DNA from 2 places in the Pseudomonas sp. DF5 genome. Region 2 is predicted to be linked to the other one. Evidence: predicted binding sites of a transcription regulator. Region 2 holds the regulator's gene; the other holds the start of a gene.
What was found. The regulator sigma-54, encoded in region 2, starts transcription at its own class of promoters, with help from an activator protein. The targets are predictions, from matches to a motif close to ANTGGCATNNANNTTGCTNT.
Positions count from the first base shown of each region.

Region 1: the regulator sigma-54 is predicted to act here: its motif matches at 1,290-1,309, upstream of glnA (glutamate--ammonia ligase).

Region 1 is NZ_JBYVYM010000021.1:43,632-59,172, reverse strand. Features, by position in the region: gene thiI (tRNA uracil 4-sulfurtransferase ThiI) at 1-1,075, opposite strand, end outside; gene glnA (glutamate--ammonia ligase) at 1,404-2,810, shown strand; gene AC30D7_RS19450 (chorismate mutase) at 2,945-3,493, shown strand; gene AC30D7_RS19445 (DUF4124 domain-containing protein) at 3,595-4,110, shown strand; gene AC30D7_RS19440 (DUF4124 domain-containing protein) at 4,107-4,724, shown strand; gene glnL (nitrogen regulation protein NR(II)) at 4,955-6,040, shown strand; gene ntrC (nitrogen regulation protein NR(I)) at 6,037-7,473, shown strand; gene AC30D7_RS19425 (hypothetical protein) at 8,024-8,464, opposite strand; gene trmL (tRNA (uridine(34)/cytosine(34)/5-carboxymethylaminomethyluridine(34)-2'-O)-methyltransferase TrmL) at 8,463-8,918, shown strand; gene secB (protein-export chaperone SecB) at 9,050-9,535, opposite strand; gene grxC (glutaredoxin 3) at 9,592-9,846, opposite strand; gene AC30D7_RS19405 (rhodanese-like domain-containing protein) at 9,848-10,261, opposite strand; gene gpmI (2,3-bisphosphoglycerate-independent phosphoglycerate mutase) at 10,415-11,944, shown strand; gene AC30D7_RS19395 (murein hydrolase activator EnvC family protein) at 12,177-13,469, shown strand; gene AC30D7_RS19390 (S41 family peptidase) at 13,504-14,823, shown strand; gene AC30D7_RS19385 (divergent polysaccharide deacetylase family protein) at 14,825-15,541, shown strand, end outside.
Region 2 is NZ_JBYVYM010000008.1:13,788-29,328, reverse strand. Features, by position in the region: gene lptC (LPS export ABC transporter periplasmic protein LptC) at 1-340, shown strand, start outside; gene lptA (lipopolysaccharide transport periplasmic protein LptA) at 327-875, shown strand; gene lptB (LPS export ABC transporter ATP-binding protein) at 875-1,600, shown strand; gene AC30D7_RS09500 (RNA polymerase factor sigma-54) at 1,785-3,278, shown strand; gene hpf (ribosome hibernation-promoting factor, HPF/YfiA family) at 3,353-3,661, shown strand; gene ptsN (PTS IIA-like nitrogen regulatory protein PtsN) at 3,674-4,138, shown strand; gene rapZ (RNase adapter RapZ) at 4,141-4,998, shown strand; gene AC30D7_RS09480 (HPr family phosphocarrier protein) at 5,014-5,289, shown strand; gene pmbA (metalloprotease PmbA) at 5,396-6,742, opposite strand; gene yjgA (ribosome biogenesis factor YjgA) at 6,851-7,375, shown strand; gene tldD (metalloprotease TldD) at 7,436-8,878, opposite strand; gene AC30D7_RS09460 (carbon-nitrogen hydrolase family protein) at 8,891-9,745, opposite strand; gene AC30D7_RS09455 (YhdP family protein) at 9,899-13,702, opposite strand; gene rng (ribonuclease G) at 13,778-15,235, opposite strand; gene AC30D7_RS09445 (Maf family protein) at 15,293-15,541, opposite strand, start outside.

The DNA of each region.
Region 1 (15,541 bases), on a different contig from region 2:
GCTTGGCCGCCGTCTTCGGATTGACCGAGATGACCCCGCAGTACTCCGGCATGTGCCGGGCGAAATCGGCGGTGCCGATCTCGTTGGCCGTGTCGATGATGTCCTGCTTGTGACTGGCGATCAGTGGACGCAAGACCAGCTTGTCGGTCACGCAGTCGATCACGGACAGGTTCGGCAACGTCTGGCTCGACACCTGGGAGATCGCCTCACCCGTGACCAGCGCTTCGATGTGCAGTCGATCGGCAATTCGGGAAGCAGCGCGCAACATCATACGCTTCAAAACTACACCCATATGACTGTTATCGACTTTCCCGAGAATTTCTCCCAGAACTTCCTCGAACGGCACACTGACAAATAACACGCGTTGGGAGCTGCCGTACTTCTTCCAGATGAAGTGCGCGACTTCCATCACGCCCAGCTCATGGGCTCGTCCGCCCAGGTTGAAGAAGCAGAAATGGCTCATCAGCCCGCGGCGCATGATCTGGTAGGCCGCAACGGTGGAATCGAAGCCGCCGGACATCAGTACAAGCGTCTGTTCCAGGGCTCCGAGCGGATAACCGCCGATGCCGTTGTGCTGGCTGTGGATCACGAACAACCGTTGGTCGCGAACTTCGATACGGACTTCGATTTCGGGCTTTTTAAGATCGATCCCGGCGGCACCGCATTGGCGGCGCAACTGGCTGCCGACATATTTCTCGATGTCTATCGAACTGAATGGGTGCTTGCCCGCACGCTTGCAGCGCACCGAGAAAATCTTTCCGGCCAGCGCATCGCCGTAGTGCTGCTTGCACTTCTCGACGATGTCGTCGAAATCGCCCAGCGGGTACTCGTCGATCTGCAAAAAGTGCGCGATGCCCGGCGTGCAAGTCAGGCGCTCGCCCATCTCTTTCAGGACCTTGGGGTCGCTGACGCGGGTTTCCAGCTCGAGATTGTCCCACACACCGTTCACCACCACGGCCGGGTCCAGGTCGCGGAGCACGGTACGGATGTTTTTGGCCAACTGGCGGATGAAACGCATCCGTACCGGGCGGCTCTTGATGGTGATCTCGGGGAAGACTTTTACGATTAGTTTCATGAAAACAGCGCGCGCAGGGCCAGCCGAAAAAGGGGGGCGCGGATTATAGCGGAAATTGCTCAAGGTTTAACCAGTTAATGTGCAGAAGGTTTTGAGCGCACCAAAACAGGTCATTTACGGAATTCAACGCTACATTACAGGGCGAGATTTTGCGCTTTATGGTGCGCCGCCCCCTTATAAGCGTGATATTGGGGCAAAAAACCCATGATGAGGCACTGGCATGCAATTTGCTCCCTTGTGAGGCAGGTTGCCATGGCAGAGTATTCGCGCCGGCATCACCCACATTTAAGGGCATCCATTACTAGCCCTAAGCCACCCGGAGGACACTATGTCGAAGTCGGTTCAACTCATCAAAGATCATGACGTCAAGTGGATTGATCTGCGCTTCACGGACACCAAAGGCACTCAGCACCACGTGACCATGCCGGCTCGCGATGCGCTGGATGAAGCTTTCTTCGAAGAAGGCAAAATGTTCGACGGTTCCTCCATCGCTGGCTGGAAAGGCATTGAAGCTTCCGACATGATCCTGATGCCGGACGACACCACTGCCGTTCTCGACCCGTTCACCGAAGAGCCGACCCTGATCCTGGTTTGCGACGTGATCGAGCCTTCGACCATGCAAGGCTACGACCGTGACCCACGTGCGATCGCCAAGCGTGCCGAGGAATACCTGAAGTCGACCGGTATCGGTGACACCGTATTTGTGGGTCCAGAGCCTGAATTCTTCATCTTCGACGAAGTGAAGTTCAAGTCCGACATCTCCGGTTCCATGTTCAAGATCTACTCCGAACAAGGCTCGTGGATGTCCGACCAGGACGTGGAAGGCGGCAACAAAGGCCACCGTCCAGGCGTCAAAGGCGGCTACTTCCCGGTTCCGCCGTTCGACCACGACCACGAAATCCGTACCTCCATGTGCAACGCCATGGAAGAAATGGGCCTGACCATCGAAGTTCACCACCACGAAGTGGCGACTGCCGGTCAGAACGAAATCGGCGTGAAGTTCAACACCCTGGTTGCCAAGGCTGACGAAGTTCAGACCCTGAAATACTGCGTACACAACGTAGCTGACGCATACGGCCGCACCGCGACCTTCATGCCTAAGCCTCTGTACGGCGACAACGGTTCGGGTATGCACGTTCACCTGTCCATCGCCAAAGATGGCAAGAACACCTTCGCTGGCGAAGGCTATGCCGGCCTGTCCGATACCGCCCTGTACTTCATCGGCGGCATCATCAAGCACGGCAAGGCTCTGAACGGCTTCACCAACCCGTCGACCAACTCCTACAAGCGTCTGGTCCCAGGTTTCGAAGCTCCAGTGATGCTGGCCTACTCGGCTCGCAACCGTTCCGCTTCGATCCGTATTCCTTACGTGTCCAGCCCTCGCGCTCGCCGTATCGAAGCCCGCTTCCCGGATCCAGCAGCCAACCCATACCTGGGCTTCGCTGCACTGTTGATGGCTGGCCTGGACGGCATCCAGAACAAGATCCACCCTGGCGATGCAGCTGACAAAAACCTGTACGACCTGCCGCCTGAAGAGGCGAAAGAGATCCCACAAGTTTGCGGCAGCCTGAAAGAAGCCCTGGAAGAGCTGGACAAAGGTCGTGCGTTCCTGACCAAAGGCGGCGTTTTCAGCGACGACTTCATCGACGCTTACATCGCTCTGAAAAGCGAAGAAGAAATCAAGGTTCGTACCTTCGTACACCCACTGGAATATGAGCTGTACTACAGCTGCTGATCCGGTAGCGCCGCCTCACGCGGCGCGACAAAAGAGAGGCCTCCTTCAGGAGGCCTTTTTTGTGGGCGAACGTCTGTCATCGGATGCCCGGTTGCGTGCATCATGCCTTCCATCCGATAAAGCCGAGATCCCCCATGCATCTACGCCCATGCATTGCCTTGTTCACTGCCTTGCTGGCCAACAGCGCTTTTGCCAGCCCGGCACCTGCCGCCCTCGCCCCGCTACTAGGCACCATCGAGGAGCGCCTGGCGATTGCCGATCAAGTCGCGTTGAGCAAATGGGACAGCGGCAAACCCGTCGAGGACCGTCAGCGCGAGCGTGAGGTAATTGCTGGTGCCGTTGCCCTGGCACCTGCTTATAAATTGAGCAACGAAGCCGTCGAACAGTTCTTCTCGGCGCAGATCGAGGCCAACAAACTGGTGCAATACGCGCATTTGTCTGACTGGCATGCGCAAGGCAAGGCTCCCGACACCCCTCGCCCCGACCTCGTCGGGCAGATCCGCCCGCAACTTGATCAGTTACAAAAACGCCTGCTGCAACAACTGGCTGATTTCAGCCCTTATCGCAACGACCCGCAGTGCCCATCCTGGCTGGCCAAGGCCAATAAAACCGGCGCCCAAGTGTCTCTGCGCGAGCTCGCCAAGGTACGCGCCAGCGCTGAGTTGTGCAGCGTCAGCCGCTGAGCCGGCCTGCCGACATGCGCTGATGTGCTCTATGCTCAGCGCTTAGTCGCCACGAACGGAACAGGGCCGGACACTTGCCCACCGGCCAATGGAAGCCTGCAATGCGCTCATTGTTGTTATGCCTGCTCGTACTGATCGCCCTGCCCGTCGCCGCGCAGATCTACAAGTACACCGACGCCAACGGCAACACCGCCTACAGCAATCAGCCGCCCGATGGCGTTAATGCTCGACCGGTGGAATTGCCACCGCTCAACAGCGTCGAGCGCCAGTCGCCAAGCGAGCCGGTCGCGCCGGCCCAAGCCAGTAGCCGCGACCAGCCCGGCAGCGCCTATCAAGTGCTGGAGCTGACCGGCCTGCCCACCGAAGAAGCCTTGCGCGCCAACAACGGCACGTTCACCGTTGGCGTATTGATCAATCCGCGCCTGCAAGGCGCTCACCGATTGAGGCTGTTACTGGACGATCAACCCTACGGCCAGCCGAGCAATGTCCCTACCCTGCAATTGGTGAATATTGACCGCGGCGAACACCGCATCGCGGTTCAGGTCATCGACGGGCAAAAGGTCGTGCAACAAAGCCCCACCGTGACCTTCACTGTGCAACGGGTACACAAGCCTTGAGGGCCTGGTTGTTGATCGCCTGCCTGGTCTGCCTGCCGACAATGGCCGAAGTTTTCACCTACGTCGATGCCCAGGGTAATCGGGTTTTCACCGATCAGCCGGGCACTCGCAACGCCAAGCGTGTGCCATTGGCGACAAGCAATCGAATGTCGGCTAACCCGAGTGGCGCGCCCATGACGGCAGCGAAAGAAATCAAAGCCAAACCACTGTTTCATTACGACATGCTCCGGGTGCTGGTGCCGGAACCGGATGCCACGATCCGTAGCAGTGCCGGTGAAATGATCGTCAGCGTTACCAGCGAACCCGGCCTGCAACAGGGTCATCGTTACCGTTTGCTGCTGGACGGCCAGCCCACCGCCGAGCCCGGCCCCAGCCCGGTGTTCGCCCTGAGCAATATCGACCGCGGCAGTCACAACCTGTCGGTGGAAATCCTCGACGAACAGGGTCGCACCGTCGAACGCACCGCCAATCAACCGTTCCACATGCTGCGCATTTCCCTGGCACAAAAACGCCAGGTCAAACCCTGCACCCTCACCGACTACGGCCAACGGCCGGAATGCCCCCTCAAAGACAAGCCTGAAGAAGAAAAAAGCGCCTTCTTGCCCTTCTTCTAACTTCGTTCAGGTTTGCGCACTATATTGGTGCAAACATCTGCACCATACCCACATCTCAACCCATTTTGGTTCGAAAGTACCCGAAAAAACTGGCAGAACGCCATGCAAACGAGCGTAAAACGCCCGTTTCAGGCTCTAAACGCTTCTTTTCGGAGCCTTGGTTTGGTTTTTGCATTTTCCTCGCATCAGCGCTTGTTCCTTTCGCGCGCCCTGCTCCAAAAGAGGTCCTGATGACCATTAGCGACGCACTACACCGCTTGCTACTCGACAACCTGACCACCGCCACCATCCTGCTCGACGCCGAACTGCGCCTCGAGTACATGAACCCGGCGGCGGAAATGCTGCTGGCCATCAGTGGCCAGCGTAGCCATGGGCAGTTCATCAGTGAGTTGTTCACCGAATCCACCGAAGCGCTGAACTCCCTGCGCCAGGCAGTCGAGCAGGCGCACCCGTTCACCAAGCGCGAAGCGATGCTCACCGCCCTCACCGGCCAGACCCTGACCGTCGACTACGCCGTAACGCCGATCCTGAGCAATGGCGACACGATGCTGCTGCTGGAGGTTCATCCTCGTGACCGCTTGCTGCGGATCACCAAGGAAGAGGCACAGCTATCAAAGCAGGAAACCAGCAAAATGCTGGTGCGCGGCCTCGCCCATGAGATCAAGAACCCGTTGGGCGGAATTCGTGGCGCAGCTCAGTTGCTCGCCCGTGAGTTGCCGGAAGAGAGTCTGCGTGATTACACCAACGTCATCATTGAAGAGGCCGATCGCCTGCGCAATCTGGTGGATCGCATGCTCGGCTCTAACAAGCTGCCGTCGCTAGCCATGTGCAACGTCCACGAAGTGCTCGAGCGCGTTTGTCAGTTGGTGGAGGCCGAAAGTCAGGGCTGCATCACTTTGGTGCGCGACTACGACCCAAGCATTCCAGACGTTTTGATCGATCGCGAACAGATGATTCAAGCCGTGCTGAACATCGTGCGCAACGCGATGCAGGCCATCAGCAGCCAGAACGAGCTGCGCCTTGGCCGCATCAGTTTGCGTACCCGCGCCATGCGCCAGTTCACCATCGGCCACGTGCGCCATCGCCTGGTGACCAAGATCGAAATCATCGACAACGGCCCGGGGATCCCCGCCGAACTGCAGGAAACCATCTTCTTCCCCATGGTCAGCGGCCGCCCGGACGGTACCGGGCTGGGCCTGGCCATTACCCAGAACATCATCAGCCAGCACCAGGGCCTGATCGAATGTGACAGCCATCCAGGCCACACCACGTTCTCGATCTTTCTGCCACTGGAACAAGGAGCCACATCGACATGAGCCGTAGTGAAACCGTGTGGATCGTCGATGACGACCGTTCTATCCGTTGGGTCCTGGAAAAAGCCTTGCAACAGGAAGGCATGACCACGCAAAGCTTCGACAGCGCCGATGGCGTGATGAGCCGCCTGGCACGCCAGCAGCCGGACGTGATCATCTCCGACATTCGCATGCCGGGTGCCAGTGGCCTGGACCTTCTGGCGCGGATTCGCGAACAACACCCACGGCTGCCGGTCATCATCATGACCGCCCACTCCGACCTGGACAGCGCTGTCGCGTCCTATCAGGGCGGCGCGTTCGAATACCTGCCCAAGCCGTTCGATGTCGACGAAGCCGTTTCCCTGGTCAAGCGCGCCAATCAGCACGCTCAGGAACAACAAGGACTGGAAGTCGTCCCGACATTGACCCGCACCCCGGAAATCATTGGCGAAGCGCCGGCGATGCAGGAAGTGTTTCGCGCCATCGGGCGCTTGAGTCACTCCAACATCACCGTGCTGATCAACGGCGAATCCGGTACCGGTAAAGAACTGGTAGCCCACGCCCTGCACCGTCACAGCCCACGGGCGGCCTCGCCGTTCATTGCGCTGAACATGGCGGCGATTCCCAAGGATCTGATGGAGTCCGAGCTGTTCGGCCACGAAAAAGGCGCTTTTACCGGCGCGGCCAACCTGCGTCGCGGGCGCTTCGAACAGGCCGACGGCGGCACCCTGTTCCTCGATGAAATCGGCGACATGCCGGCGGACACCCAGACGCGCTTGCTGCGGGTACTGGCGGACGGCGAGTTTTACCGCGTCGGCGGTCATGTGCCGGTGAAGGTCGATGTACGCATCATCGCCGCGACTCACCAGAATCTGGAAACCCTGGTGCACGCCGGAAAATTCCGTGAGGACTTGTTCCACCGCCTCAACGTGATCCGCATCCACATTCCACGGCTGTCGGACCGTCGCGAAGACATCCCGACCCTGGCCAAGCACTTCCTCAGCCGCGCCGCGCAAGAACTGGCGGTGGAGCCGAAGCTGCTGAAAAGCGAAACCGAGGAATACCTGAAAAACCTGCCATGGCCGGGCAACGTGCGTCAGCTGGAGAACACCTGCCGCTGGATCACCGTGATGGCTTCGGGTCGCGAAGTGCATATCAGCGACCTGCCGCCAGAGCTGCTGAGCCTGCCGCAGGACTCGGCACCGGTGACCAACTGGGAGCAGGCGCTGCGCCAGTGGGCCGACCAGGCTTTGGCACGCGGCCAATCGAGCCTGCTCGACAGCGCCGTGCCGGCCTTCGAGCGGATCATGATCGAAACCGCCCTCAAACACACCGCCGGCCGCCGCCGCGATGCTGCCGTACTGCTGGGCTGGGGACGTAATACCTTGACGCGCAAGATCAAGGAATTGGGAATGAAGGTTGATGGTGGGGATGATGATGAGGGTGAAGAGGGCTAAACAGCCTTTAGTTCTTCATTGACCGCCAGATCCAATCGCGGGCAAGCCCGCTCCCACAGGATTTTCAGTGGTTTCACCATCGCGTGAACACCGTTGAACCTTGTGGGAGCGGGCTTGCCCGCGATGCTTTTGGGGCCACCGTGCACCGCAGCAATGCACCGTGAACCGCAATCGCGCACAACAACCCGTCCCAAATCCCGTGCTCATCTGCAGAAAAAACCATACCGAAAAAACACAAAAGCCCCGGAATACGGGGCTTTCAGCACTATTCAGCGACTTTCCGCTTCAACTTTTCAAAAACTGGCACGCCCCCTGCAATAGTCCAATCAGTGATTCGATTCACTACCCAGTTTCGGGGACCTTGGTACAGGCAGGCCGGGGATTCCCCTCTTTACACCGGGCTCACACCGCAACAGCGACGAGCCCTCCCGTTTTGGGGTCCTTGGTACAGGCAGGCCGGGGATTCCCTCTTTACACCGGGCTCACGACGCAAAGCGCGAGCCCTCCCGTTTTGGGAACCTTGGTACAGGCAGGCCGGGGATTCCCTCTTTTATTGCTCTCGGAGATGGATCTCCAGCCGCCAGCGGTCATCGACCTCGCTACCGGCCCACTCGCCCTGCAGTGGCCGGGCCGCCACCACCGTCAGCAACAATCCCCCATCACTCAAACGCGTTCGCCAGTTCACGTCCTTGCCGTTGAGCTTGAGCTGACCTTTCTGTGCACGGCCTTCAGCCTCGAACAACAACGCAACACTGCCGTCGACCAACTCGCCGTGGGTTTTGGGTTCGTGGTTGAACCACACCAGCAGCCCATCATTGGTCACCTCGACCTGCTGCAAAATGCTGGGGTCGGGCGCAGTCAGACGACCGATCATCAGGCCGACCATCACCCCGACAATCGCCAGCGAAGCCATCACCCGCGGGAATAGTTTCGAACGGGCATCCGCTTGCGGCGTAGAATGCTGCTCATCTTTACCTTCGGAGCCGTGCATGTTTCACGTCATCCTTTTCCAACCAGAAATTCCGCCGAATACCGGCAACGTTATCAGGCTGTGCGCCAACAGTGGCTGCCACCTGCATTTGATCGAACCGCTGGGCTTCGAGATGGACGACAAGCGTCTGCGCCGGGCGGGCCTCGATTATCATGAGTATGCCACCCTGCAACGCCACGCAGACCTCGCCAGCTGTCTGGAAAGCCTCGGTCATCCTCGGCTGTTCGCCTTCACCACCAAAGGTTCGCGACCGTTCCATGATGTCAGCTTCGCCGAAGGCGATGCCTTCCTGTTCGGCCCGGAAAGCCGTGGCTTGCCAGCCGAAGTGCTCGACGCCCTGCCCGGCGAACAACGCCTGCGCCTGCCCATGCGCGAAGGCTGTCGCAGCCTGAACCTGTCCAACACCGTGGCCATCGCGGTGTACGAAGCCTGGCGTCAACTCGGTTTTAAATAACACCCCATAACAAATGTGGGAGCGGGCTTGCTCGCGAAGGGGTCATCAGCTTCAACATCAATGTTGACTGACACACCGCCTTCGCGAGCAAGCCCGCTCCCACATAGGACTTGCGTTGACGCACAGACCGCTTATTGAACGGTTGGAGTCTCGCCAGCCGCCTGCATGCGTTGCAGCTCTTGTGCGTACAGCGCGTCGAAGTTCACCGGGGCCAGCATCAGGGCCGGGAACGAACCGCGAGTCACCAGGCTGTCCAGGGTTTCGCGAGCGTACGGGAACAGGATGTTCGGGCAGAACGCGCCCAGGGTGTGGCTCATCGACGCCGCGTCCAGGTTCTTGATCAGGAAGATCCCGGCCTGTTGCACTTCGGCGATGAACGCCACCTCTTCACCGTTTTTCACGGTGACCGACAGGGTCAGCACCACTTCGTGGAAATCGCCTTCCAGCGCCTTCTGACGGGTGTTCAGATCCAGACCGACGCTCGGCTCCCACTGCTGGCGGAAGATCGCCGGGCTTTTCGGGGCTTCGAAGGACAAGTCACGTACGTAGATGCGCTGCAAGGAGAATTGCGGTGCGTTTTCTTCTTCGCTAGCTGCAGTGTTCTGTTGGTCAGTCATCTCAGATCCTTTCTGATCTCGGGTCTTATAGGGTTAGCTATTTCTAAGTAACGCAGTCAGGCCTTGAGCATGGCGTCGAGCTTGCCGGCGCGCTCCAGGGCAAACAAATCATCACAGCCGCCAACGTGGGTGCTGCCGATCCAGATCTGCGGCACGGACGTACGCCCGGCCTTCTGAGCCATCGCGGCACGCACCTGCGGCTTGCCATCGACCTTGATCTCTTCGAAGGCTACGCCTTTGTTCTCGAGCAGGTATTTGGCTCGCGAGCAATAAGGGCAGTAATCGCTGGAATAGACGACGACGTTGTTCATATCACTTCACCAGTGGCAGATTGTCGGCTTTCCAGCTGGAAATACCGCCAGACAGCTTGGCAGCGGTGAAACCGGCCTTCACCAGTTCACGGGCATGCGTGCCGGCAGTCTGGCCCATGGCGTCGACCAGGATAATGGTCTTGGCCTTGTGCTTTTCCAGTTCGCCAACGCGTGCGGTCAGTTTGTCTTGAGGGATGTTCAACGCGCCAACGATGTGACCGGCGGCGAAATCCTTGGTCGGACGAATGTCGACCACCACGCCTGCGTCCTTGTTGACCAGGCCGGTCAGTTCACCGGTGCTCAGGCTGCGGCCGCCGCCTTGCATCTGATAGGCCAATAGCAGGGCCGCCAGTACAACGAAGATACCCACGAGAATGTAGTGGTTGGTGGCGAATTGAATCAGGTGATCAACCATCGAAGGAGGTTCCAGGGCGTTAAAATGTCGGCCAGTATACACAGCCACTATGGTGGGCCAAACCCCGTCTGGCGGTGACGGCGCCGGAACTTCGCTTTAAACTGCCACTCCCTTTTCCATCGCCCTCTATTAACTCAGCCACGAGTGGAATCCATGACTACCACGCCTAAACCTTTGGTCCTGATTATTCTCGACGGCTTCGGTCACAGTGAGAGCCCTGAATCCAACGCCATCTATGCGGCGAAGAAGCCCGTACTGGACCGCCTGTGGGCCACCGCGCCCAACGGCCTGATCTCGGGCAGCGGCATGGACGTCGGCTTGCCGGACGGCCAGATGGGCAACTCTGAAGTTGGCCACATGAACCTCGGCGCCGGCCGGGTGGTGTATCAGGACTTTACCCGAGTGACCAAAGCGATCCGCGACGGCGAGTTCTTCGAGAACCCGACCATCTGCGCCGCGGTGGATAAAGCCGTTGCTGCCGGCAAAGCCGTGCACTTCATGGGGCTGCTGTCCGATGGCGGCGTTCACAGCCACCAGGACCACCTGATCGCCATGGCTGAGCTGGCCTTCAAGCGCGGCGCCGAAAAAATCTACCTGCACGCCTTCCTCGATGGCCGCGACACACCGCCGAAAAGCGCCCAGTCGTCGATCGAGTTGCTGGATGCGACCTTCCAGGCCCTCGGTAAAGGCCGGATCGCCAGCATCATTGGCCGTTATTACGCCATGGACCGCGACAACCGCTGGGATCGTGTGTCCCAGGCCTACAACCTGATTGTCGATGGCGCCAGCGAATTCAACGCCGCCACCGCTCAGGAAGGCCTGCAAGCCGCGTACGAACGTGGTGAGAGCGACGAATTCGTCAAAGCCACCAGCATCGGTGAGCCGGTGAAGGTCGAAGACGGCGACGCCGTGGTCTTCATGAACTTCCGCGCCGACCGTGCTCGCGAACTGACCCGCGTGTTCGTCGAAGACGATTTCAAGGAATTTGAACGTGCTCGCCAGCCAAAACTGGCAGGTTTCGTGATGCTGACCCAATACGCCGCCAGCATCCCCGCACCCTCGGCTTTCGCTGCGGGCAGCCTGGAAAACGTACTGGGCGATTACCTGGCGAAAAACGGCAAGACGCAGCTGCGCATTGCCGAAACCGAGAAGTATGCCCACGTGACCTTCTTCTTCTCCGGCGGCCGCGAAGAACCGTTCCCGGGCGAAGAACGCATCCTGATCCCGTCGCCGAAAGTCGCCACCTATGACTTGCAGCCCGAGATGAGCGCCCCGGAAGTCACCGACCGCATCGTCGATGCCATTGAAAACCAGCGTTACGACGTGATCGTGGTCAACTACGCCAACGGCGACATGGTCGGTCACAGTGGCGTATTCGAGGCGGCGGTGAAAGCTGTGGAATGCCTGGACACCTGCGTCGGCCGTATCGTCACGGCGCTGGAAAAAGTCGGCGGCGAAGCCCTGATTACCGCCGACCACGGCAACGTCGAGCAAATGTCCGACGCCACCACCGGCCAGGCCCACACGGCCCACACCACCGAGCCGGTGCCGTTCATCTATGTCGGCAAGCGTGACTTGAAGGTTCGCGAAGGCGGCGTGCTGGCCGACGTGGCACCGACCATGCTGAAGTTGTTGGGGCTTGAGAAGCCAGTAGAAATGACCGGAACTTCGATTCTGGTGTAATCCGCTTCTTCAAAAACACCGCCAAACCCTGTGGGAGCGGGCTTGCCCGCGATAGCGATCTGACAGCCAACCGCTATGTAGAATGTCAGGACGTCATCGCGGGCAAGCCCGCTCCCACATTGGTTTTCAGTGTTTTTCACTCCAGTTATCACACAGCCCCAATTGGGCGTTTTTTTTGCAGCGTGGGGCGGGCATACTAGGCCCGTCCCTTTCCCTGGTGTCGCCCGCCTCTATGCTTCGCGTCCTGATAGCCCTCGCTCTGACATGCCTGCTCCAACCGGCCTTTGCCGACGAGCGTACGCAAACCCAACAACAGTTGGACGCCACGCGTCAGGACATTGCCGAGCTGAAAAAACTGCTGGGCAAGCTCCAAGAAGAAAAATCCGGGGTGCAGAAAGACCTCAAGGGCACCGAAACCGAGATGGGCAAGCTCGAGAAGCAGGTAGAGGCACTGCAAAAAGAGCTGAAGAAAAGCGAATCCGAGCTGCAGCGACTCGATGCCGAGAAAAAAAAACTCCAGAGCGCGCGCATTGAACAGCAACGACTGATCGCCATCCAGGCCCGCGCGGCCTATCAGAATGGCCGCCAGGAGTACCTGAAACTGCTGCTCAACCAGCAGAACCCGGAAAAATTCGCCCGCACCCTCACCTATTACGACTACCTGAGCCAGGCCCGCCTGGAGCAGTTGAAGAATTTCAACGAGACCCTGCGCCAACTGGCCAATGTCGAAAAAGACATCGCCATGCAGCAAGCGCAATTGCTGGTGCAGAAAAGCAGCCTCGACAGCCAGCGCGACGAACTCGACAAGGTCCGCAAAGAGCGCCAGCAAGTCCTGGCCAAGCTCAATGACGACGTGAAGGCTCGAGACCAGAAACTGGCCGCCCGCGAGCAGGATCAGGCGGACCTGTCTAAAGTCCTTAAAACCATTGAAGAAACCCTGGCCCGTCAGGCCCGTGAGGCAGAAGAAGCGCGACAAAAAGCGCTGATCGCCCAGCAGGAAGCCGAAAAAAAGCGGTTACGTGAGGCTCAGGCTGAAGCAGACGCCAGCGACGCCCCACGCAAACCCGCCAAATCGACGCCCGGCGCTCTGGTTTCAAGTTCAGGCGAGACCTTTGGCGGTCCTTTTGCCTCCACTCGCGGCAAACTTCCATGGCCGGTTGATGGTCGACTGCTGGCGCGCTTCGGTGAAACCCGTGGCGACGATGCCCGCACCAAGTGGGACGGCGTGATGATCAGCGCCTCCGCCGGCAGCCAGGTGCATGCCGTTCACGGCGGTCGCGTGGTGTTTGCCGACTGGCTGCGTGGTGCCGGGCTGCTGGTGATTCTCGATCACGGCAACGGTTTTTTGAGTCTTTACGGTCACAACCAGACGCTGCTCAAGTCTGCGGGTGACGTGGTAAAAGCCGGTGAGTCCATCTCCACTGTCGGTAACAGTGGCGGGCAGGACACACCAGCGCTGTATTTCGCTATTCGTCAGCAGGGTCACCCGAGTGACCCGGCGCAATGGTGCCGCGCGCAAGGATAGGCGTTGAGTCACCTACATTAGGAGTTCGTTCGACATGCTGCATTTGTCCCGCCTTACCTCGCTGGCCCTGACGATCGCCCTGGTGATCGGCGCGCCTCTGGCGTTCGCCGCTCAGCCGGCCCCGGCGGTCGCGCCTGCCGGCACCGCTGCGACCACCAAGGCGCCATTGCCGCTGGACGAGTTGCGCACCTTTGCCGAAGTCATGGATCGGATCAAGGCAGCCTATGTAGAACCGGTAGACGACAAGACCCTGCTGGAAAACGCCATCAAAGGCATGCTCAGCAACCTTGACCCGCACTCCGCCTACCTGGGCCCGGAAGACTTCACTGAGTTGCAGGAAAGCACCAGCGGCGAATTCGGCGGCCTGGGCATCGAAGTCGGCGCGGAAGACGGTTTCATCAAAGTGGTTTCGCCCATCGATGACACCCCGGCCTCCAAGGCTGGCATCCAGGCTGGCGACTTCATCGTCAAGATCAACGGCCAGCCGACTCGCGGCCAGAGCATGACCGAAGCCGTGGACAAGATGCGCGGCAAGATCGGCCAGAAGATCACCCTGACCCTGGTGCGCGACGGCGGCACCCCGTTCGACGTGACCCTGGTCCGCGCCACCATCCAGGTGAAAAGCGTCAAGAGCCAGCTGCTGGAATCCGGCTACGGCTACATCCGCATCACCCAATTCCAGGTCAAGACCGGCGAAGAGGTCTCCAAGGCCTTGGCCAAGCTGCGCAAGGACAATGGCAAGAAGCTCAGCGGCATCGTCCTCGACCTGCGTAACAACCCGGGTGGCGTGCTGCAATCGGCGGTGGAAGTGGTCGACCACTTCATCACCAAAGGCCTGATCGTCTACACCAAGGGCCGCATTGCCAACTCCGAACTGCGCTTCTCCGCCACCGGCAAAGACGAAAGCGAAGCCGTGCCAATGGTCGTGCTGATCAACGGCGGCAGCGCCTCGGCCTCGGAAATTGTCGCCGGCGCCCTGCAGGATCAGAAACGCGCGGTGGTCATGGGCACCACCAGTTTCGGCAAAGGCTCGGTCCAGACCGTGTTGCCGCTGAACAACGACCGCGCCCTGAAAATCACCACGGCGCTGTACTACACGCCGAACGGCCGCTCGATCCAGGCTCAGGGCATCGTCCCGGACATCGAAGTGCGCAAGGCCAAGATCACCAACGAGCAGGACGGCGATTACTTCAAGGAAGCCGATCTGCAAGGTCACTTGGGCAATGGCAACGGCGGCGCCGACAAACCGACAGGTTCCGGCGGCAAAGCCAAAGCCATGCCGCAGGATGACGATTACCAGTTGGCCCAGGCCCTGAGCCTGCTCAAAGGACTGAGCATTACCCGCGGCCACTAAGATGCGCCTGCGGTTACTACTCGGCCTGCTGTGCAGTCTGGCGGGAGTTGCTCACGCGGCGCCCGCCACGGCAGCGGCTACACCTCACAAGGCTTATCTGAGCCTGATCATCGATGACCTGGGGCAGAACCTGCCCCGGGATCGCCGCGTGCTGGCCCTGCCCGGCCCGGTCACCACGGCGATCATGCCCGACACACCCCACGCCACCGAGTTCGCCCGCCAAGCCCATCGTGCCGGCAAGACTGTCATCTTGCATATGCCCATGGACCCGGCAACCGGGCCATTCGCCTGGCACCCCGAGCTACCCCTCGAAGAACTCGAGAAGCGCCTGAACGCGGCGTTCACGGTGGTGCCATACGCAGCTGGCATCAACAACCATATGGGCAGCCGCATGACCGCTCAACAACCGGCCATGGCCTGGTTGATGGCGGACTTGCAGCGTCGGCACAAGTTCTTCGTCGACAGCCGCACCAGTGCGCAAACGGTGGCCGCCGCCGAGGCGCAGAAGATTGGCTTGGCGAGTGTTTCGCGGGATGTGTTTCTGGATGACGAGCCCACCGAAGCGGCGATCTTCACGCAGCTACAGACGGCGATCAGCCTGGCACGCAAGCAGGGCTCGGCAGTGATGATCGGGCATCCGTATCCGCAGACACTGGCGGTGCTGGAGCGCGAACTGCCCAAGCTCAAGGCGCAGGGAATTGACTGGATCGACATCAAA
Region 2 (15,541 bases):
GGAAGTGACGTTGCTGTCCAACCCTGACCTGAACATGTTTCGCGGCACCGAATTCCCCTGGCACGTCCAGAGCGATCGCGGCGAAGTCAACCCGGACGGCACCCAGGTCGAGTTGATCGACTCGGTACGTATCACGCGTTTCGACGAAAAAAACCGTAAAACCCTGATTACCACCACCCGTATGACAGTGTTCCCGCAGCAGCAATATGCGCAGACCGATCAACCCGTTAGAATCGACGGCGCCGGCGGTGTATCGACAGGCAACGGAATGAAAGCGTACTTGAAAGAAAGCAGGATACACCTGCTATCGAACGTAAGAGGACAGTATGAGGCTCGTTAAAACTCTCCCTATTTTGCTCGGTCTGAGCGCAGCACTGGGAAGCGTGAGCGCCTGGGCTCTGCCGACCGATCAAGCGCAGCCTATCCGCATTCAGGCCGACGACGCCCAGCTGGACGACAAGAATGGTATTGCCACCTATAAAGGTGACGTGATCATCACTCAGGGCTCGATGAAGGTCACCGGCAACACCGTGACCATCACTCGCACCCCGACTGGCGACATCGACGTGGTGACCTCGGTGGGCAACCTGGCGTACTTCGAGCAATTGCAAACAGCTGGCGACACCAAGCCTGTTCAGGGTTGGGGCGTGACCATCCAATATCACGCCGCGCAAAACCGCGTCGTACTGATCGACAAGGCCAAAGTTGTCGACAAGGACAACAACGTCACCCAGGGCGAAAAAATCGTCTATGACACGGTGAAAAAATTGGCCAGCGCCGGTCGCGCCACGGGCAGCAAGGTCACCGAGGCACGTCCGCGTATCGACATGGTGATCCAGCCGAAAAAGAAAACCGACGAGCAAAAGGCCCAGTAATGGCAACTCTGAAAGCTCAGCATCTGGCCAAGAGCTACAAGAGCCGCCAGGTCGTGCGCGACGTCAGCCTGTCCATCGACAGCGGTCAGATTGTCGGCTTGCTTGGCCCCAACGGCGCAGGCAAGACCACCTGCTTCTACATGATCGTCGGCCTGGTACAGGCCGATCAGGGCCGCGTACTGATCGACGACCTGGACGTCAGCCACCAGCCGATGCACGGTCGCGCAAAGGCCGGTATCGGCTATCTGCCGCAAGAAGCGTCGATCTTCCGCAAGCTGTCGGTGACCGACAACATCATGGCCATCCTCGAGACCCGCAAGGAACTCGACAAGGCCGGTCGCCGCAAAGAGTTGGAAAGCCTGCTGCAGGAATTTCACATTCACCACATCCGTGACAGCCTTGGCATGAGCTTGTCCGGTGGCGAACGCCGTCGCGTGGAAATCGCCCGGGCACTGGCCACCAACCCGAAATTCATCCTCCTCGACGAACCCTTCGCCGGCGTGGACCCGATCTCGGTGGGCGACATCAAGCAGATCATCCACCACCTCAAGGCCAAAGGCATTGGCGTGCTGATCACTGACCACAACGTCCGTGAAACCCTGGACATCTGCGAAACAGCCTACATCGTCAACGATGGCCAGCTGATCGCCGAAGGTGACTCCGCCACCATCCTGGCCAACGAATTGGTCAAGGAAGTGTATCTGGGCCATGAGTTCCGCCTGTAAGCGCTGAGGAGTCTGGCCAGTCGTCAGAGCGCTCATTTCAATAAAAAATCAACAGGTTTTTATTGTTACAGCGCTCTAGGCAAACACTTCAGTTTCAGGCATATAATTTGCTTATGTTTGGCGCTTCGGCGCCCTGTAGTGGATGGCGCATGTGCGCCGGCGAATAAGGTGTTAAGCCCCTGCCATGAAACCATCGCTAGTCTTGAGAATGGGCCAGCAGCTGACGATGACACCGCAGCTGCAACAGGCCATCCGCCTGCTCCAATTGTCGACCCTGGACCTGCAACAGGAAATCCAGGAGGCCCTGGAGTCCAATCCGATGCTCGAACGCCAGGAAGAAGGCGACGACTTCGATAACGCCGACCCCTTGGCCGACAACACCGAACAAAAACCCAACGCCGACATTCAGGAGCCCTCCTACCAGGAAACCGCCCCGACAGTGGATAACCTTGAGGAAGGCGACTGGAACGAGCGCATTCCCAACGAACTGCCTGTCGATACCGCCTGGGAAGACGTCTACCAGACCAGTGCCAGCAGCCTGCCGAGCAACGATGACGACGAGTGGGACTTCACCACCCGTACATCGGCCGGCGAAAGCCTGCAAAGCCATTTGCTCTGGCAACTGAACCTGGCGCCGATGTCCGACACCGATCGCCTGATCGCCGTGACCCTGATCGATTGCATCAATAATCAGGGCTATCTGGACGAAACCCTCGAGGAAATCCTCGATGCCTTCGATCCGGAACTGGATATCGAACTGGACGAAATCGAAGCCGTCCTGCACCGCATTCAGCAATTCGAACCTGCCGGCATCGGCGCCCGCAATCTTGGTGAATGCCTGCTGCTGCAACTGCGCCAACTGCCCGCCAAGACCCCTTGGCTGGCCGAGGCGAAACGCCTGGTCACCGATTACATCGACCTGCTCGGCAGCCGCGACTACAGCCAGCTGATGCGCCGCATGAAGCTCAAGGAAGATGAACTGCGCCAGGTGATCGAACTGGTCCAGAGCCTCAACCCGCGCCCAGGTTCGCAAATCGAGTCTACCGAAGCCGAATACGTCGTTCCCGACGTGATCGTGCGCAAGGACAACGAGCGCTGGCTGGTGGAATTGAACCAGGAGTCGGTGCCACGCCTGCGAGTCAACGCCCAATACGCCGGCTTCGTACGCCGCGCCGATACCAGCGCCGATAACACCTTCATGCGTAATCAGTTGCAGGAGGCTCGCTGGTTCATCAAGAGCCTGCAAAGCCGCAACGAAACCCTGATGAAAGTCGCCACCCAGATCGTCGAGCATCAACGCGGCTTCCTGGAGTACGGCGACGAGGCCATGAAGCCGTTGGTGCTGCATGACATCGCCGAAGCGGTGGGCATGCACGAATCGACGATTTCACGGGTAACCACGCAAAAATTCATGCATACCCCACGGGGCATCTATGAACTGAAATACTTTTTTTCCAGCCACGTCAGCACCTCCGAAGGCGGTGAATGCTCGTCCACGGCGATCCGCGCGATCATCAAAAAACTGGTTGCCGCGGAAAATCAGAAAAAGCCGTTGAGTGACAGCAAGATCGCTGGTTTACTGGAGGCACAAGGCATTCAGGTGGCTCGCCGCACCGTCGCCAAGTACCGCGAATCCCTCGGGATCGCGCCTTCGAGCGAACGTAAGCGGTTGATGTAGAGCCACGCCACAGCGTTCCAGTGGTAGATCATCTGATCTACCGCTTTATGCACTGGCAACGAAGGAGAAGCTGTATGCAAGTCAACATCAGTGGACACCAACTGGAAGTGACCGAACCTCTTCGCACCTACATCGGCGAAAAACTCGAACGATTAGAGAGGCATTTCGACAAGATCACCAACGTGCAGGTCACGATGACGGTCGAGAAGCTCAAGCAGAAAATCGAAGCCACGCTGCATATTCCCGGCAATGAAGTGGTCGCTAACGCGGAACATACCGATATGTACGCAGCGATCGACGCACTGACCGACAAGCTGGATAAACAACTCAAAAAGCATAAGGAAAAGACCCAGAGCCTCCTCCAGGGCGCGACCGGTCGTTGACACTCCCAACCCATGATCCGACTTGAAAGCATCCTGACCCCCGGCCGTTCCCTGGTGAACGTGCCGGGCGGCAGTAAAAAGAAAGCCCTCGAGCAAATTGCCAACCTCATCCATCGCGAAGTGCCGGATCTGGCCATGCAGGATGTCTTCGAGAGTCTGGTCGCCCGTGAAAAACTCGGTTCCACCGGTTTTGGCAACGGTATCGCCATCCCCCACTGCCGTCTCAAGGGCTGCGAATCGCCCATCAGTGCCTTGATGCACCTGGACGCACCCATCGATTTCGACGCCATTGACGGCGCCCCGGTTGACCTGCTGTTTGTACTGCTGGTCCCGGAAGCCGCCACCGATGCGCACCTGGAGTTACTGCGCCAGATCGCCAGCATGCTTGATCGCAAGGAAGTGCGTGAAAAACTGCGCAGTGCCCCGAGCAACGAAGCCTTGTATCAGGTTGTCCTGGACGAGCAAAACGGTCATTAATCATGCGCCTGATCATCGTCAGTGGCCGCTCCGGCTCAGGTAAAAGCACCGCCCTCGATGTTCTCGAGGACAACGGCTACTACTGCATCGACAACCTGCCTGCCGGCCTGCTGCCGGAACTGGCCGAACGCGCACTGATTCACACCGAACTGGCACAGCCGCTGGTGGCCGTGTCCATCGACGCACGCAACTTGCCTAGCCACCTGTCACGGTTTCCCGAATTGCTGGAAGAAGTCCGCAGCCGGCATATCCAGTGCGATGTGCTGTATCTGGACGCCGATGAAGAGACCCTGCTCAAACGCTTTTCGGAAACCCGCCGCCGTCACCCGCTGAGCAGTGCCAATCGCTCGCTGGCGGAGGCGATAGAGGACGAAACCAATCTGCTGGGGCCGATCGCCGATCTGGCCGACCTCAAGGTCAACACCACCAGTCTGAACCTGTATCAGCTGCGCGATACCATCAAGCTGCGCCTGCTGAATCAGCCGGAACCCGGCACTGCGTTTCTGGTGGAGTCTTTCGGGTTCAAGCGTGGAATGCCGGTGGACGCCGATCTGGTGTTCGACGTGCGCTGCCTACCCAACCCTTACTGGAAACCGGAGCTGCGGGCACAATCCGGGCTCGATCAACCGGTGGCCGAGTACCTGGCGGCGCAGCCTGACGTTGAAGAAATGTTCCAGGACATTTCCTCGTACCTGCTTAAATGGTTGCCCCGCTTTGCCGCCAGCAACCGCGCCTATGTCACCATAGCCATTGGCTGCACCGGCGGGCATCATCGCTCTGTCTACCTGACCGAACGTCTGGGTCAGGTCCTGCAACAATCCCTGAAGAACGTCCAGGTTCGCCACCGCGACCTCAGCTAAAGGATTCACATCGCGATGCCTGCTCTGGAAATCGAAATCATCAACAAGCTGGGCCTGCATGCCCGCGCGTCTGCCAAATTTGTCGGAGTCGCCGGTCAGTTCAAGGATTGCACGATCAGGGTAGGACGCACGCCAGAATCCGCAGTCGACGGCAAAAGCATCATGGCCATGATGATGCTGGCTGCTGGCAAGGGCACCAAAATCTACCTGAGTACCGAAGGCGAGCAGGCTGACGAGGCGCTGCAGGCATTGGTGAAGTTGATCAACAATTACTTTGACGAAGGCGAATAAACAGCAAAAGATCGCAGCCTTCGGCAGCGCCTACGGGCTGCGATCCAATGATCCAAAAAAAAAGCGCCACCCGATCGGGTGGCGCTTTTTTTGTAGCAACCGCAGCTTAGCTACCCGCCACCGTCATCCGCTCGATCAACACCGAACCGGTGCGAATGTTGCTGCGCAATTCCAAGTCATTACCGACCGCAATGATCTGCTTGAACATGTCACGCATGTTGCCGGCGATGGTCACTTCCTGCACCGCGAACTGGATCTCGCCGTTCTCGACCCAGAAACCCGCCGCGCCACGGGAGTAATCGCCAGTGACCATATTCAGGCCCTGCCCCATCAGCTCGGTAACCAGCAGGCCACGGCCCATGCGGCGCAGCAAGGCCGCCTGATCTTCGTCGCCATGGGTGACGAACAGGTTGTGCACCCCGCCGGCATTGGCGGTGCTCGGCATACCCAGCTTGCGGCCGGAGTAGGTACCGAGAATGTAGGACACCAGTTCACCGTTCTCAACGAACGGTTTGGCGTAAGTCGCCAGGCCATCGCCGTCGAAGGCCGAACTGCCCAGGGCACGCATCAAGTGCGGACGCTCATCGATGGTCAGCCATTCAGGGAACAGTTTCTGCCCCAGCGTGCCTTCGAGGAATGACGACTTGCGGTACAGACTGCCGCCGGAGATCGCCGAGAGAAAACTACCGAACAAACCTCCGGCCAGTTCCGCGGAAAACAGCACCGGCACTTCGCAGGTCGGTACCGGGCGTGCGCCCAAGCGGCTCGCCGCCCGTTGCGCGGCACGCTGGCCGATGCTCTCCGGGCTGGCCAACAAATTGCCCTGCCGGTTCACGTCGTACCAGTAATCACGCTGCATCTGGCCATCAGCCTCGGCGATCATCACGCAGCTGAGGCTGTGACGAGTCGAGGCGTAACCACCGACGAAACCATGGCTGTTGCCGTAAACCCGGCAGCCCTGGTGAGTGCTGAGGGTGGTGCCATCCGCGTTCTTGATCCGGCTATCAGCGGCAAATGCGGCCGCTTCACAGGCCAGGGCCTGCTCGATGGCTTGCTCCGGAGTGATGTTCCATTGGTGAAACAGATCGAAATCCTGCAGGTCCTTAGCCATGAGCGCTTCATCCGCCAGGCCTGCGGCTTCGTCTTCCGACGTGTGTTTGGCGATTGCCAGCGCAGCAGCAACGGTTTCGCGAATCGCTTCCGGACCACTGGCCGAGGTGCTCGCCGAGCCCTTTCGCTGACCGACATACAGGGTAATGCCGAAGCCCTGGTCGCGATTGAATTCAACGGTTTCGACTTCCCGCTGACGCACCGTGGTCGACAGGCCCTGTTCCAGCGATACCGCCACTTCACAGGCACTGGCACCCTGGCGCTTGGCTTCAGCAATGATCTGCTCGACTTGTTCTTGCAGTGCCGGCAACGCTTGTGGGCCGACGCTTTCAACTGCACTCATGCTGTTCTCCACTCAAATTCTGCTTTCGGTAACGGTCATCGAGCGACCGGGCCGGACAAGCGGCCCCCGACTGGTTATCATGGCGGCGTTTCTTTGCGGACGGCCACCATGGTTGATTCTTACGACGACTCCCTCGATACGGGAGAAAAAAGCAAATCCCAGGTCAAACGCGAGCTGCATGCTCTGGTTGACCTCGGCGAGCGCCTTACAACACTCAAGCCTGACCTGCTGGCAAAACTGCCCTTGACCGACGCTTTGCGCCGGGCTCTGGCCGATGCGCCCAAGCACACCGCGAACATCGCGCGTAAACGGCACCTTCAGTTCATCGGCAAGCTGATGCGCGATCAGGACACTGGCGCCATTCTGAGCCTGCTCGATCAACTCGATGCCTCCACCCGGCAGTACAACGAACGTTTCCATGGCCTGGAACGCTGGCGCGATCGCTTGATCGCAGGCGACGACGCCGTCCTGGAGAAGTTCGTCGTCGATTACCCGGAGGCCGATCGTCAACAATTGCGCTCCCTGATCCGTCAGGCCCAGCACGAACTGGCGACCAACAAGCCACCGGCTTCGAGCCGTAAAATCTTCAAGTACATCCGTGAGCTGGACGAGACTCAACGCGGTTTGCGTTAAGTCCCGAATCGGGTGAGTTGCCTCGCAACTCACCCGAAGCTTCACTTTTTCAAGAACCCCTTACGATCCTGTGCCACCTACGGTGATCGCATCGATTTTCAGCGTTGGCTGGCCGACACCCACCGGCACCGACTGCCCGTCCTTGCCACACGTCCCCACACCGCTGTCCAACGCCAGATCGTTACCGACCATCGACACCCGGCTCATGGCTTCCGGCCCGTTGCCGATCAAGGTCGCGCCTTTGACCGGGGCAGTAATCTTGCCGTCTTCGATCAGGTACGCCTCGCTGGTGGAGAACACGAACTTGCCACTGGTGATGTCCACCTGACCGCCGCCGAGGTTGGCGCAGTAGATGCCTTTTTTCACCGAGGCGATGATTTCCGCCGGGTCGCTTTCGCCGCCGAGCATGTAAGTGTTGGTCATGCGTGGCATCGGCAGATGCGCATAGGATTCGCGACGACCGTTGCCGGTGCGGGCCACGCCCATCAGGCGCGCATTGAGCTTGTCCTGCATATACCCCTTGAGCACGCCGTTTTCGATCAGCGTGGTGCACTCGGTCGGAGTGCCTTCGTCGTCGACACTCAAGGAACCACGACGTCCAGCCAAGGTGCCATCATCGACAATGGTGCAAAGCTTCGATGCAACCATCTCGCCCATGCGCCCACTGTAGGCCGAACTGCCTTTGCGATTGAAATCGCCTTCCAGGCCATGGCCAACGGCTTCGTGCAACAACACGCCGGACCACCCCGAACCCAACACCACAGGCAACGTACCCGCCGGGGCAGGGATCGCTTCCAGATTCACCAGCGCCTGACGCAAAGCTTCACGGGCATAGCCCATGGCGCGGTCTTCGCTGAGGAAATAGCGGTAATCGGTACGACCGCCACCGCCATGACCGCCGCGCTCACGACGACCGTTCTGCTCGACGATCACACTGACGTTGAAACGCACCAGCGGCCGCACATCCGCCGCCAGACCGCCATCGGTGGAGGCGATCAAAATCCGCTCCCAGACCCCGGCCATGCTCACGGTGACTTGCTGGATACGCGGGTCAAGGGCACGCGTCGCCACGTCGATACGCTTGAGCAGCTCGACTTTCTCGGCGCGAGTCATCACCTCCAGCGGGTTGTCCGGCCCGTACAACTGAGCGACATCCTGAGTGGTGAAAGCTTGTACGGTGCCATTCTGCCCAGCCCGGGAGATCGAACGGGCCGCACGGGCCGCCGCGCCCAGTGCTTCGAGGGTGATCGCATTGCTGTAGGCGAAACCGGTTTTTTCCCCCGATTGCGCACGCACGCCGACACCCTGGTCGAGGTTGAAGCTGCCTTCCTTGACGATCCCGTCTTCCAGCGCCCAGGACTCGGAAATCTGCCCCTGGAAATACAGGTCGGCGGCATCGATGCCCGGGCCGGCCAGATCGCCGAGCACACCTTGCAGGCTCTCGATCGTTACGCCGCCGGGCGCCAGGAGGTGTTCACTGACAGAGGACAACAACTCGCTCATATGCTTTACGCCTTAAATTCGTCGTTCTGATGCAGGTCGCTGAGCGCCCTGCGAGAAAAAGCGCCGGTGAGTGGACACCGGCATCCGCGCCCTGATGGACGCCTGTTCGCTGCTGTCGCGTTCGGCCAGCAGCACGGCCTCGCCCTGATCCTGTTGTGCCAGCACCCGTCCCCATGGGTCGATGATGGCGGCATGACCAAAGGTCTCTCGTGGCCCCGGATGTGTTCCACCCTGGGCGGCCGCGAGCACATAACATTGAGTCTCGATGGCCCGCGCGCGAATCAGTACGTCCCAATGGGCCGCGCCGGTCACTGCGGTAAAGGCCGACGGCGCGGTAATCAATTCCGCACCGGCAGCACGCAATTCGCTGTAAAGCTCCGGAAATCGCAAGTCGTAGCACACCGTCAGGCCGACTCGACCGACCGGCGTATCGGCAACCACCACACCACTGCCATAAGCATAGTCATCGGATTCGCGATAACGCCCGCGATTGTCCGCCACGTCCACGTCGAACAGGTGCAGCTTGTCGTACCGCGCCACGGTCTCGCCCTGATCGTCGACCAACAACGAGCATGCATGCGCTTTGGCGGTCGGTTGATCCGCCGGCGGCAACGGCAACGTGCCGGCTACTATCCATAACTTGAGGTCGCGGGCGGTCTGTTTCAACCATGGCAGGATCGGGCCTTCGCCCAAGGCTTCGGCGCGGCCGATGTCAGCAATGTCGCGACGGCCCATGGCAGCGAAGTTTTCCGGCAACACGGCCAGCCGCGCGCCACCGGTCGCCGCCTGCTCAAGCAGGCGACGGGCCTGGACCAGATTGGCCAGTACGTCGCTCTGGCTGACCATTTGAATCACCGCTACAGACATGGCCATTTCCTTTTTTGTGATTTCCCACTGCCGCAGGTCAACGACGCTCCCTTGTAGCAGCTGCCGCAGGCTGCTACAGGGAACGTGGCGGCTACAAAAGAACCTTTGGCCATGCTACTCCATAGGCCCGGAGAGTGCTTTTTCAAAAAAAGCTCAAAAAGGCTTGTCGAAGGTGATTTTTGGCTCTTTCCACGGACCTTTGACCGTGTATCTGACGCTGGCGAAGCGCGCCACGCGATCACCGATCAGTTTGTCGATGAGGAATAGCGCTCCGCCGACGGCTGGTGCACCGACGATCAGCGCGGCGATCGGCAGGTTGTTGGTCACCGGCAAAGTCACCAGCAACTTGGCATCGACCTGATCAGCCACCAGATCCAGAGTGCCGTTAAGCTCCACGTTACTCGACGGACCGGTCAGCAAGATCGGCTCACGGGTCACGTAGACCCCATTACTCGCGACCAGCAAGCCTTTGACCCGGTCATAGCTCAAGCCTTTGCCGAACAGGTCGGAAAAGTCCAGGCGCAAGCGGCGGCCGATGGAGTTGAAGTTGAGCAGGCCGAATACCCGCAGCGCCTGGGCACCGCCCTCGGCTTCTACGAACTGACCTTTATTGAGCGAAGCATCGAGACTGCCGGAGAAACGCTTGGTGGCCAACCACGCCGGCGAGCCGGGCCAGCGACCGTCGACATCCATATGGAATTCTTCGCTGGTGACACTCGGCGCAAAACCCCAGCCCTTGAGCACGTCGGCGAGGTTCTTGCCACTGACCCGGCCCTTGTACCAACTGCTGGAGTTACCCGGCATGCCTTCCCAGCCCCCGCTGCCCCGCAAGAGGATGCCCTTGAGGCCCAGATCCAGGCTATTGAAGGTAATGCCCTTGGCGGTCGGACGGACTTTCAATTGCCAGGCGCCCACCAGATCCTGCCCCTGGTACAGCTGATCGATGGTGATATCCAGCGCCGGGATCTTCGTCGGGTCCACAGTGGCCAGCGGATCCGGCGAATTTTCATCGGCCAGCACCGTCGGGTCTGGGGCCGGCAAACGTACGTATTGCAGATTGACCGCAATCGGTGCGGCTTTCGCATCAGGGATACCGAAGGTGCCCTTGGCCTGCTGACTGTCGAGTTGCAGAGCCCATGCGGACGGTTTGCGCGTCAATTGCACCGACGCCTGGTCGAGGATGGTGCCGAAAGCAATGAGCTTACCGACCTTGAAATCTGCACCGCTGAGCAATTGCTTGGCACTGTCGCCTGGATCCTGGCCGGCATACTTGCTTACAAGACCCTGCCAGGGAGCGACATCCAGTTCGGATAATACACCGCGCACACGCAGGCCTTTGTTGCCGGGCAGCACGGCATCGCCGCCACCCAGAAACAACTCGCCACGACCGTCGGCGAAATTGCCGGTCGGAGCCGCAAACGTGAAGTTCGCAAGCTCACCATAGTTGACCCAGTAACGCCGCTCCGGTCCTTGCAGTGTCATGCGAAATACGGTGTCGCGCCCGACATCGGCCGCCATGCCGAACGGTGCCGGCAAATCCACCGCCACGCCTTTGAGACTGGAGCTGACCATCAATTGACTGTCGGCCCCATCAAGGTTCAGTTGCAGTTGATAAGGCACCACTCCGGACACCGGCAACGGCTGAGTGACGTTCAGCCATTCGGTGAGCTTCTTCACCTCGACCTGCCCCGATGCGGCAACCCGAGTGTTGAGCTTGCCCGCACTGCCATCGGCAAAGATCTGCGCGGTCACGGGCTTGTCGAACGCTCGCGCCGTGATCTTTTGCCCACTCAACCCCTTCGTACTGTCGAAACGGAAATCGCCTTTGAGCTGTGTCAGTTCCAGGGTGGGCTCGCGGAGTTTCAGACGGGCCTTGTCGGTCTTGAAATCGACGAGGATTTTCGGCTTTTCTCCTTTGACCAGCGGGATATCCAGATTGAGTTTGCCTTGCAGATCGCCCTCGCCCTCCCAACCGGCAAACGTGTCGGCGGTGCCGATCGGTGCTTCCTGCAGAATCTTCAGGCCATCGCCCAACCCGCCGGCGAACGCGCCATCGAGGAACAGATGAGGACTCTGTCCGGCAGGCACATGGGGAATATTGACGTAGACGTCGTTGACCTGGGTGTCGAGCAATTGCCCCTTGTTCGCGAGGATCCGCACACCGCTGTCTTCGATGAACACATCGCCGCTGACTTTGCTGACATACGGCCAGCCTGGCTGAAACGCCAGCTCGGCATCGTGAACCTTGAAAAACAGGCTGATGCTGCGTGCCGTTTCCGGGGCACCGTGGTTCAGCGAACCCTGATACTGGAAGAAACCTTCATCCACCGCGCCTTTGAGAATCGCCGTGCGCAGCCATTCATCCAGCGCCGGGCTCAACACGGTCGGCAGGTACTTGGCGGTGTAGCGACCGTCGCCGTCGACCAGACCGACCCGCAGGTCCATGTAGTCTTCCTGGGTGTGATCGAAATGCAGGCGGATCAGGAAGTCGCCAGCTATCTTGCCCTCTTCACCCAGCACCTTCAGGTACGGCGCGATCAGGGTGAAACCTTCTTGATCGAGTTTCCAGGTCAACCGGGCATTGGCTTGAATGTACTGCCATGGCTTGGCGAAAATCGGGTCCAGGTGCAGGGAGAAATCCTTGCTGTCCATGCGCAGCTCGCCCTTTCCGAGGTCGCCGCTGATGCTGCCGCTGACGTTTCGTGCTGCCGGGGCGCCGTGATAGGCGTCGAAGCCGACCCGTTCCAGATTGGCGGCAAAGCTGAATTTGCTGTCATCGGTAGCTGCCGGGCGCAGGTCGATCAGCACATTGCGCAACATCCCGGTGACCTTGAGCCGCTCGACGGCCGTTGCGACGCCTTCAGGCAATGGTCCCAGGGCGTTCAGCAAAGGAGTAAGCGGCGTGAGATCAATACGGTCGGCTTGCAGATGCAAGAGCTCTGGCGTCGTATCGGTCGCCGCCGTTTGTTGAAATTGCAGTTTCGATTCCCAGCGGGTTTCACCCAGGCTCATTGCCAGAGAATCCAGGGTCACCAGCACGCCGGTGGAGCTGCGCTGGAAATACCCGTTAAGCGCCAGATTGTTGATCTGGATCGGCTTGCGCTCGGCGTAGGCGCCCGTGAGTTGCGGCGCGTTCAAACGGATCGCGGCGCTTTGCAGGGTGCCCTCGCGCCAGTTCACCCAAAGTTCGCCACCAGCCTTGATCTCGGAGAAATTCCATTGTTGAGTCAGGCGCTCGGGCAACCATTTCGACCAGTCGCTTTGTGGCAGGCTCAAGTAAGCCTCAACCTCGCCGTCCTGCCACTGACTGGCGCGGATACGGGTGTGCAGGCTCATCGCAACCGGCTGGCCGTCAGGCAGGGTCAAGCGGGCGTCCAGGCGCTGACGCGACACGCCGGTTCTCAGATTGAGGCCAACGTAGGTCAGGGTCAGCGGTGGCTGATCCAGCGGCTGCAAGGTCACCTGGCTGTCTAGCACCGACAATTGCTGGACTATCTGCATGCGATCGAGAAACTGCTCCGGGTTCAGCGGCTGATCCTGTTGCACCGGTAACCCTTCCAACGCCCAATGACCGTCCTCGCCTTCCTTGAGAATGATCTTCAGGCCGTTGAGCTCCAGGTGTGCGATGCGTATTTCACGCGCCAGCAAGCTTGCCCACAGATCCGGCACTGCGCGCACCTGATCCAGGCGCAGGGCATTGGAGCCCTCTCCGACCATCACGTCATGGGCCAGCAGAACCGGGGCGAGGCCACTCCAATTGCCTTCCAGTGCACCGATCTGCAAGGGCATGCCCAAGGCGGCGCTGGCTTTGGTTTCGACGTCGGCACGGTATTCGGCCACTAGAGGCGTCAACTCCCGGCCGAGGCTGACAAACAGCGCCATCAACACCAAAACCAACGCACACAGGCCCAGCCCCCAGCGGGTCAGTGCGGCCAATATGCGTGTCAGACGGTCCATGTCAGTTGGCTCCCATGGCAAAAATACTGCAAAAAGCTGAGGCCAGCCGTTCTAATGGAATTGAAATACAACGCTTCAGAGCAGCACCACGTCGTATTGTTCCTGGGAGTACATGGTTTCTACCTGAAACCGAATGGTGCGTCCGATAAACCCTTCGAGCTCGGCAACGTTACCTGACTCTTCGTCGAGCAACCGGTCGACTACTTTCTGGTTCGCCAGCACGCGATAGCCTTCGGCCTGATAGGCACGGGCTTCACGCAGGATTTCGCGGAATATCTCGTAGCACACGGTTTCCGGAGTCTTGAGCTTGCCACGTCCCTGACAGCTGCTGCACGGTTCGCACAGCACTTGTTCGAGACTTTCGCGGGTGCGCTTGCGGGTCATCTGTACCAGGCCCAACTCGGTGATGCCGATGATGTTGGTCTTGGCGTGATCGCGCTCCAGCTGCTTTTCGAGGGTGCGCAACACCTGACGCTGATGCTCTTCATCTTCCATGTCGATGAAGTCGATAATGATGATCCCGCCCAGGTTGCGCAGACGCAGCTGACGGGCAATGGCGGTAGCGGCTTCGAGGTTGGTCTTGAAGATGGTTTCTTCGAGATTGCGATGACCGACGAAAGCCCCGGTGTTGACGTCGATCGTGCTCATGGCTTCCGCCGGATCGACCACCAGATAACCGCCGGACTTGAGCGGCACTTTGCGCTCCAGGGCTTTCTGGATTTCGTCTTCGACGCCATACAGGTCGAAAATGGGTCGTTCGCCCGGATAGTGCTCCAGACGGTCGGCGATTTCCGGCATCAGTTCGGCGACGAACTGTGTGGTTTTCTGGAAGGTTTCCCGAGAGTCGATGCGGATTTTTTCGATCTTCGGGCTCACCAGGTCACGCAAGGTACGCAATGCCAGACCAAGATCTTCGTAGATCACGCTCGGCGCGCTGATGGTTTTGATCTGGGCGTTGATCTGGTCCCAAAGCCTGCGCAGATAGCGGATGTCCATAAGGATTTCATCGGCCCCGGCCCCTTCGGCAGCGGTGCGCAGAATGAAACCGCCGGCTTCCTTGATGCCTTCCTTGTCCACGCAGTCTGTGACCACTTGCTTGAGGCGTTCGCGCTCGGCTTCGTCTTCGATCTTCAGGGAAATGCCAACGTGGGCGGTGCGCGGCATGTACACCAGATAGCGCGACGGGATCGACAGTTGCGTGGTCAGGCGTGCGCCTTTGGAGCCGATCGGGTCCTTGGTGACTTGCACCACCAGGCTTTGGCCTTCGTGAACCAGCGAGCTGATGCTCTCCACCGCCGGGCCTTCGCGCAGGGAAATTTCCGAGGCGTGAATGAATGCAGCGCGGTCCAGGCCGATATCGACGAAGGCGGCCTGCATGCCCGGCAGTACCCGCACGACCTTGCCTTTATAGATGTTGCCGACGATCCCGCGTTTTTGCGTGCGTTCGACATGAACCTCTTGCAGAACACCGTTTTCGACCACCGCCACGCGTGATTCCATCGGCGTGATGTTGATCAGGATCTCTTCACTCATGGCAGGGTCTCGTTCAGGCATGTTCACGATAATGGCCGCATCTTGTCAGTACGACGCTCAGTGCGCGTTATGGGTTTGCCAACAGGGTATGCCGAAATGGCCGAGTAGTTCTGCGGTTTCGCACAGCGGCAATCCGACCACCGCCGAGTAGCTGCCATTGAGCCCGGCGACGAACACCGCGCCCAGCCCTTGAATCCCGTAGCCGCCAGCCTTGTCCCGGGGTTCGCCGCTGGCCCAGTAGGCCGCCGCTTCGTCGCGGCCGATGATGCGAAAACGCACCAGACTGCGCACCACCAGAGACTCGCA